DNA from 3 places in the Cupriavidus sp. H19C3 genome. Region 3 is predicted to be linked to each of the others. Evidence: predicted binding sites of a transcription regulator. Region 3 holds the regulator's gene; each other region holds the start of a gene.
What was found. Region 3 encodes FNR, which switches genes on or off when oxygen is low (the NO sensors DNR and NnrR bind a similar motif). Its sites were predicted from a motif close to TTGATNNNNATCAA; they were not measured.

Region 1 (2,265 bases), 1.9 Mb from region 3:
CATCCCGTACCGGGCTGCGCTTGCGCGCTACGCCTTCTGCGGCACGCCGGCCTTGCCGATCGCCGCGAGCTGTACGTATTGCGAGCCGCGCAGGCCGCGTGTGAAGTCGAGCGTGAAGTCGCCGATATCGATGCGCGTCTGCATGGCGCGCCGCAATTCGAGCGCACCGGGTGCACGCGCCGCGGCGGCCACACGCACCAGCCATGCGGCGCCGATATAGCCGGCCAGGGTGGCAGGCGAGGGCGGTTCGTCGAGATACTGCTTCATGCGCGCGACATGTTCCTTGACCACGCGTAGCGTGGACTCCTGCGGTCCGGGCGCGACCTGCGTGAGGACAATGCCGCCCGCATAGCCGGTGCCCAGGATCTCGCGCGCCGAAGCCGGACTCACTGCCGACAGCCCCACCAGAAAGCCAAACCAGCCATTGGCCGCGAGCGCACGGCCAAGGTTGCCGTAGGCCAGCGTATCGCCCGCAATCAACACCGCGCCGGGCCGACTGGCCGCGATGCGTCGCGCACTGTCGGCGACATCCCTGCCCAGCACAAAGGCGCGCGTGGCGAGCTGCTGCTCGATGCGCGCCAGCCACGGCGAACCATCGGCGAGCGTCCCCGCCGCGAAATCGGGCGCTACCGCGAGCGCAATGCCGGAGAGCCCATAGCTGCGCAGCTGTCTGACCGCGGCATCGAGTTCCGACTCGTAGTCCACGCGGGTGTACCAGATGTTGTCCGCCGGCAGCGCAAGGCCGGACAGCGGCGCGACGATCTGCACGCCACGGCGCGCCAGCTCCGGCGCCGTGGTCAGGCCTGGCAGCAGGCCGTCGCCGGGACCGAACAGGACCTCGGCCTTCTCGTTCTCGACCAGCGCAAGCGCCTGCCGGGCCGCGCCGCGCGGATCCGGATCGGCATCGCGCACGATATGCACGATATGCAGTCCCGCGCCGCCGGCCTTGACGGCCGCGTTGGCAGCATCGAACTGGACCTTGGCGCCGGCCAGATAGTCGCGCGCGAGATCGGCCTGCGGGCCGGTGCGATCCACCAGTTGCGCCACGACGAGCTGCCGGCGCGGACTGGTCGCCGCCATCTGCGCGTACGCGGGCCCGGCGAGGCCACCGCTCAGCGCACTCACCGCGGCGAGCGCCGCCAGGCATCGGCGCCGGTCAGGCGAAGCCAGGTGTTCATGCTGCGGGGGAAGCGGGTGCGACTGCGACGGGACAGGGCGCATGGCAGCGAGCGTGAAAGGGATAGGGCAGGGCTCCGTACCACGCGACCGCGATACCGCAATATCGCGATACCGGGCGCGGTACGGCCAGGGAGCGGCGCGAACGCGAGGCAAAGCGCCGTGTGCCGGCCGGAGCGTAGCCCGCGATCATGTCCGCCATGTGACGCCGCACACGCAGTCCCCGCGGTTCCTGCGGCCGGCTTGACGTCCATCAACGTAGGTGCGGATTCGTGCGAATACGATTCCTGATTGTCGTCATCGATTGTTACGCCCCGCCATGTCAATCTCGAACTCCAGCGCTGCGCCAGACTCGCAGTCGGTGCCGGTACTCGCATCGATGTCAGGTGCCAGCGCTGCCACCACCGCCACCACCATCGCCGCCGCGGTCCCCGCAGGGTCGACCAACGAACCGTCCGCCCAGCCGCTCTCCCGGCCGTTCATCAAGTCCCCCGCCTTCGACCGCGCCGCGCTGGCCGACTTCCGCGCGCTTGCGGGCCGCATCGATGGCAACGGCCCGCGTTATACGTCCTACCCCACCGCGGACCGCTTTACCGCCGGCTATCCGGCCGAGGCTTATCTCGCCGCGCTCGCCGACTGCCGCCGGCAAGCCCCGGCACCGCTGTCGCTCTACCTGCATATCCCGTTCTGCGACAACATCTGCTACTACTGCGGCTGCAACAAGATCATCACCGGCGACCACAGCCGCAGCGCGCGCTATGTCATGTATCTGGCCAGCGAGATGGCAATGGTCGCGGCACAACTGGGTGAGCGTCGGCCGGTCATGCAGTCCCATTGGGGCGGCGGCACGCCAACGTTTCTCGATCCCGAGGAGATGCGCGCCGTCATGGCTGCGCTGACCGGGCACTTCGATCTGCTGCCCGATGGCGAGCATGCCATCGAGATCGACCCGCGCACCGTCGATGACGCGCGCATGAAGCTGCTGCGCGAGCTTGGCTTCAACCGCATCAGCCTGGGCGTGCAGGATTTCCATCCGGAGGTCCAGCAGGCGATTCACCGCGTGCAGCCCTTTGCGCAGACGCGCGACGC
Region 2 (2,265 bases), on a different replicon from region 3:
AAGGAGTCGCACGCATGATTCGGGTATTGATTGCCGACGATCACGCGGTCATGCGTAATGGTTTGCGGCATATCCTGGAGCGCGCCTCGGGATTCGAGGTGGTGGGCGAGGCGTCCAACGGTGCCGAGGTGCCGCAGATGGCGCGCGAGCACCCCGCCCATGTCATCCTGCTCGATCTGTCGATGCCCGGACGCAATGGCCTGGAACTGATCCGGCTGCTGCGTGGAGAACACCAGTCGCTGCGCGTGCTGGTCCTGACCATGCACGCCGAGGAACAGTACATCGTGCGCGCCTTCCGGGCCGGGGCCGCGGGCTACCTGACCAAGGAGAGCGCCGGTACGGAACTGGTCGAGGCGCTGCGGAAAGTCGCGGCCGGGGGTACCTACGTCAGCCCCGCGCTGGCGGAAAAGCTTGCACTGGGTTTGCAGGCCCAGCCCGGCGATGCCCCGCACGCAAGCCTGTCTGACCGCGAACTGGAAGTGTTCCGGCGCATCGTCGCGGGCGAGTCGTTGACCGAAATCGCAGCGGCGCTATGCGTCAGCGCCAAGACCGTGAGTACCTACAAGATGCGCCTGCTGGAAAAGCTCCAGTTGCGTAGCGACGCCGCCCTGGTGCGCTACGCCATCGAGGCCAAGCTCTTCAACGACGAGGAAGGGCTGTAAAGGCGCGTCAGCCCGCGGTGGGCGACGGCTCGCCGCGGATCAGCAGCACCGGCTTGTTGGTCTTGGCCACCACGCCTTCCGATACGCTGCCCATGACCATGCGGCGGAAGCCGCGCCGGCCGTGCGTGCCCATCACGATGAGGTCGGCGGGCCAGCGTTCCGCGCGCTCGACGATGGTCGCCGAGATCTGCCCCGGCGAGACCGGCCGCTCCGCCAGTTCGGTCAGAAAGCGCACTCCGGCATTCTCCAGCCGCAGCGCGGCGGCCGCCAGCGCGGTGTTACCCGCGTTGGACAGCTCGCGCATGACGTCGTCCGGGTTGATGTAGCTCGATTCGAAGAACAGATCGCTGTCGTCGACCACGAACAGTACCTTCACTTCGGCGTTGCAGGCTTTTGCCAGCGTCGTCGCCTGCCCGATCGCAAGCGCGGACGACGGGCCGCCGTCGATTGCTACCAGAATCCGTTCGTACATGATGTGCTCCCTCTGAGTGGATGACCGCGTATCGACGGGACGGTCCCGGCCGCGCTTGTAGATCAGCATAGAGTCATGCCCGCGTCGTAGCTTGACATGTGTCAAACCGGCGCCATCGGCAGGGACATCCGCCGCCGTCCATGCCGCCGAGGTGGTCGCAAGAGGTGGCCGCCGACGTGGTCATTGACGTCTGCCCCGACGCGCCCTTATGCCGGTGTTCGATATGGTTGATTTCTCTCAAGTCCGATCGCCGGCGGCCTACTACAGTCCATGGCATGACTACAAATCCGGATGCGGGGGTCGACAGTATGCGTTTTGCTGCAATGCTCGTTCATGTGGATGCGGGGACGGCCACCGCCGTGCGCCTGGCGCGTGCCGTGGCGCTGGCGGAAAGCTTCCACTCGTCCCTGATCGGGCTACTCTCCATCAGTACAAACGAGTCCGGCTGGGTGCTCCGGCATGCCGACGGCACGCGTGAGTACCAGTCCTTCGCCTCCAGCCTTGCAGACGATTGCGAACAGTCGCGCCAGTCCTTCGACGCGGCGACCGAGGCTGCCACCTTTCCGGTGGACTGGCGCGTCGGCGAAGGCACCCCGGAGGAGGCCTTGCAATGCGAGGGCCGCCTGGCGGACCTCGTCATTGTCGGGCAGCCGCGCGAGCCGGGGCCCGGTGACCGGATGACCTTCCGGCAGGCGCGCCGCCTCGTGGCCTCCACCATCATCGGCGTGGGGCGGCCCGTGCTCGTGATTCCGCCCGATGTGCCCACTCCCAACATCGGCACGCGCGTGATGATCGGCTGGAACGGCTCGCGCGAGTCGGCGCGGGCGATCCTGGACGCGCTGCCCTGGCTCGAGCGCGCGCAATCGGTCGATGTGGTGCACTGCGTGCGGTCCGATGGACATCGCGACCTGCATAGCTCGCCTGGTGCCTACGCAGTGAGCTGGCTGGCGCGGCGTGGCATCCATGCCTCGCTGACCGAGCTGCTGACCGAGCCGTCGGCGGATATCGGTCATCTGCTGCTGGACTTCGCCCGGCGCAGGGGGGTGGACCTGATCGTCTGCGGCGCATATGGCAAGGGCCACGTGCGTGAGGAAGTGCTGGGCGGCGTGACCGATACGCTGTTGCGGGAGA
Region 3 (2,265 bases):
CATCGTTGCAACGATGCCCGCTCCCGGTGCCACGCCGGTGTCACGCCGGGTACCGTGCCGCAGCGCCATGGGCCGCGCCCATCCGCGGTGGCATCCGCGCCACGACGCCGGCGCTCAGAGCACCAGGCAGAAGCCATGCGCGGCCAGCACGTCCGGCAGCAGGATGGCCCGCGCCACGCCGGCCACGCCGAACGTCGCGATCACCAGCCCGGCCACCATGCGGACCGGCGGCCGGCGCGCCTGCTGGCGCAGCCAGCCCGAGAGGCCCGACAGCACGATCAGGTTGGGCAGCGTGCCCAGGCCGAACGCGATCATCACGAGCGCGCCCGAGGCGGCATTGCCGGCCAGCAGTGCCAGCGCGAGCGCGGCATAGACCATCCCGCACGGCACCAGGCCCCACGCCAGGCCGATGGCGTAGCGGCGCAGCCACGGTGGCGCCACCATGGCGTGACCCGGGCTGCGCAGCGCGGCCAGGCTGTCGCCGTTCGCGAGGCCCAGCCCGTGCGTGGCACGCGCGGCGTGCAGCGCGGCACGCGCGATACCGGTCAGCGCCTGCGCCGCGCGGGCCGCCATGCGTTCAAGCCGGGGCAGGCGCGGGGCGCTGCCACGCGCGAGCCAGAGACCGGACAGCACCAGCATCGCGCTACCGGCGCCAAACAGCGCGCGCTGCAGCGGCACGATGTCCTGCTTCCATGCGAGCGCGCCCATGGCCCCCATCAGCGCACCGAGCATCGTGTAGGTACTGACGCGGCCCGCATGCATGACGAGCGTGTCGCGCCACCACACACGACGCCATTGCACACCGTCGGCACGCGCAATTATCCGCACCGGCGTTTCGCGATGGCGTTCCACTGCAAGCGAGATGCCGCCACACATTGCCGCGCAATGGATGCCGCCAAATAACGCTAATAGGAATACGCTGAAAAGTATCTCAAATATCAAGTGTTTCTCGCTTTCGTCTAGGCGCGCAAGCTAGAATGCCTTCATCGTGCGCCCCCGCGAGCGCGCCTAAGCAACCGGTTCCTTACCGACTCCCTGGCAACCGGTTTCTTATCAACCGGTTCCGTATTCACAGGGTTCTTGTTCGCAGGTTCCTTGTTCGCAGGTTCCTTGTTCGCAGGTTCCTTATTCACAGGTTCCAATTGCTCACGCCGATCCCGATCACCGAGATGTCCCCCCGCTGCTCCACGTGTGCACTGGGTCAGTTCTGCCTGCCGGTTGGCATGAACGAGCAGGACCTCGAGAAGATCGATACGCTTGTCCAGGAACGCTTTCGCATTCACAAGGGCGACACGCTCTACCGCATGGGCGATCCGCTCACCGCGGTCTACGCGATCCGCTTTGGCACCCTCAAGACGCATGTGACGATGGAAGACGGCCGCTCGCAGATCACGGGCTTTCACCTGCCGGGCGAGATCGTCGGACTCGATGGCCTCTGCGAAATGCAGCACGCCTCCGATGCGTCCGCGCTGGAAGACACCGAGGTCTGCGTGGTCCGCTTCAACGACCTCACCGCGCTGTCCGGCGAACTGCCTTCGCTGCAGCAGCAGTTTCTCCGCCTGATGAGCCGCGAGATCTCGCAGGACCATCTGATGCTGATGACCCTCGGCTCGATGCGCGCCGAGGAAAGACTGGCCGCGTTCCTGATCAACCTGTCCAACCGTCTGGCCGCGCGCGGCTACTCGTCGAGCGAGTTCGTGCTGCGCATGAGCCGCGAGGAAATCGGCAGCTATCTCGGCCTCAAACTCGAGACCGTGAGCCGCCTGTTCTCGCGCTTTGCCGAAGCGGGGTTGATCCAGATTCGTCAGCGTCATGTCAAGCTCGTCGATACGGCGGGCCTCAAGCAGATCTACAGCCGTAGCTGCTGAACCCGCCGGCGCGCCAGCGCCCCGCCCGGCGCCACTTCCCTCTCACAGTCTCACCGTCTCACCTACTCCAGCTCGTCCGTATCGGCCAGCCGCACCGGCATCGTATAGAGCGTGAGTCCGCTCGACAGCGCGCACAGCGCCCACGCGAGCAGGAACCCCACCGTGTAGACCGCCTCGCGCGACGCCTGGATCGGATGGCCGAAGAACATCAGGTCGCCCGGATCGATCAGCGAGAAGACCCCCGCCGTCGCCACCCCCGCGACGAGAAACGCGGGCCAGAGCACCCACATCAGCCAGCGCCATCTCATGGCCGCCTCGCCTCGGTGCCGGGCTGTCCCGGCGCGGCGCGCTCCACCACCAGGCCATGCCGCACGGCCTCGCCGACGGGGCGGTCCGC

Region 1: the regulator FNR is predicted to act here: its motif matches at 1,420-1,433, upstream of hemN (oxygen-independent coproporphyrinogen III oxidase).
Region 2: the regulator FNR is predicted to act here: its motif matches at 1,226-1,239, upstream of DFLDMN_RS20350 (universal stress protein).

The regions. Positions count from the first base shown of each region.
Region 1 is NZ_CP184985.1:2,849,625-2,851,889, forward strand. Features, by position in the region: gene DFLDMN_RS13115 (ABC transporter substrate-binding protein) at 28-1,221, opposite strand; gene hemN (oxygen-independent coproporphyrinogen III oxidase) at 1,496-2,265, shown strand, end outside.
Region 2 is NZ_CP184986.1:185,651-187,915, forward strand. Features, by position in the region: gene DFLDMN_RS20340 (PAS domain-containing sensor histidine kinase) at 1-18, shown strand, start outside; gene DFLDMN_RS20345 (response regulator) at 15-662, shown strand; gene DFLDMN_RS20350 (universal stress protein) at 670-1,134, opposite strand; gene DFLDMN_RS20355 (universal stress protein) at 1,443-2,265, shown strand, end outside.
Region 3 is NZ_CP184985.1:489,061-491,325, reverse strand. Features, by position in the region: gene DFLDMN_RS02270 (sulfite exporter TauE/SafE family protein) at 115-942, opposite strand; gene fnr (fumarate/nitrate reduction transcriptional regulator Fnr) at 1,143-1,868, shown strand; gene DFLDMN_RS02260 (hypothetical protein) at 1,931-2,176, opposite strand; gene DFLDMN_RS02255 (hypothetical protein) at 2,173-2,265, opposite strand, start outside.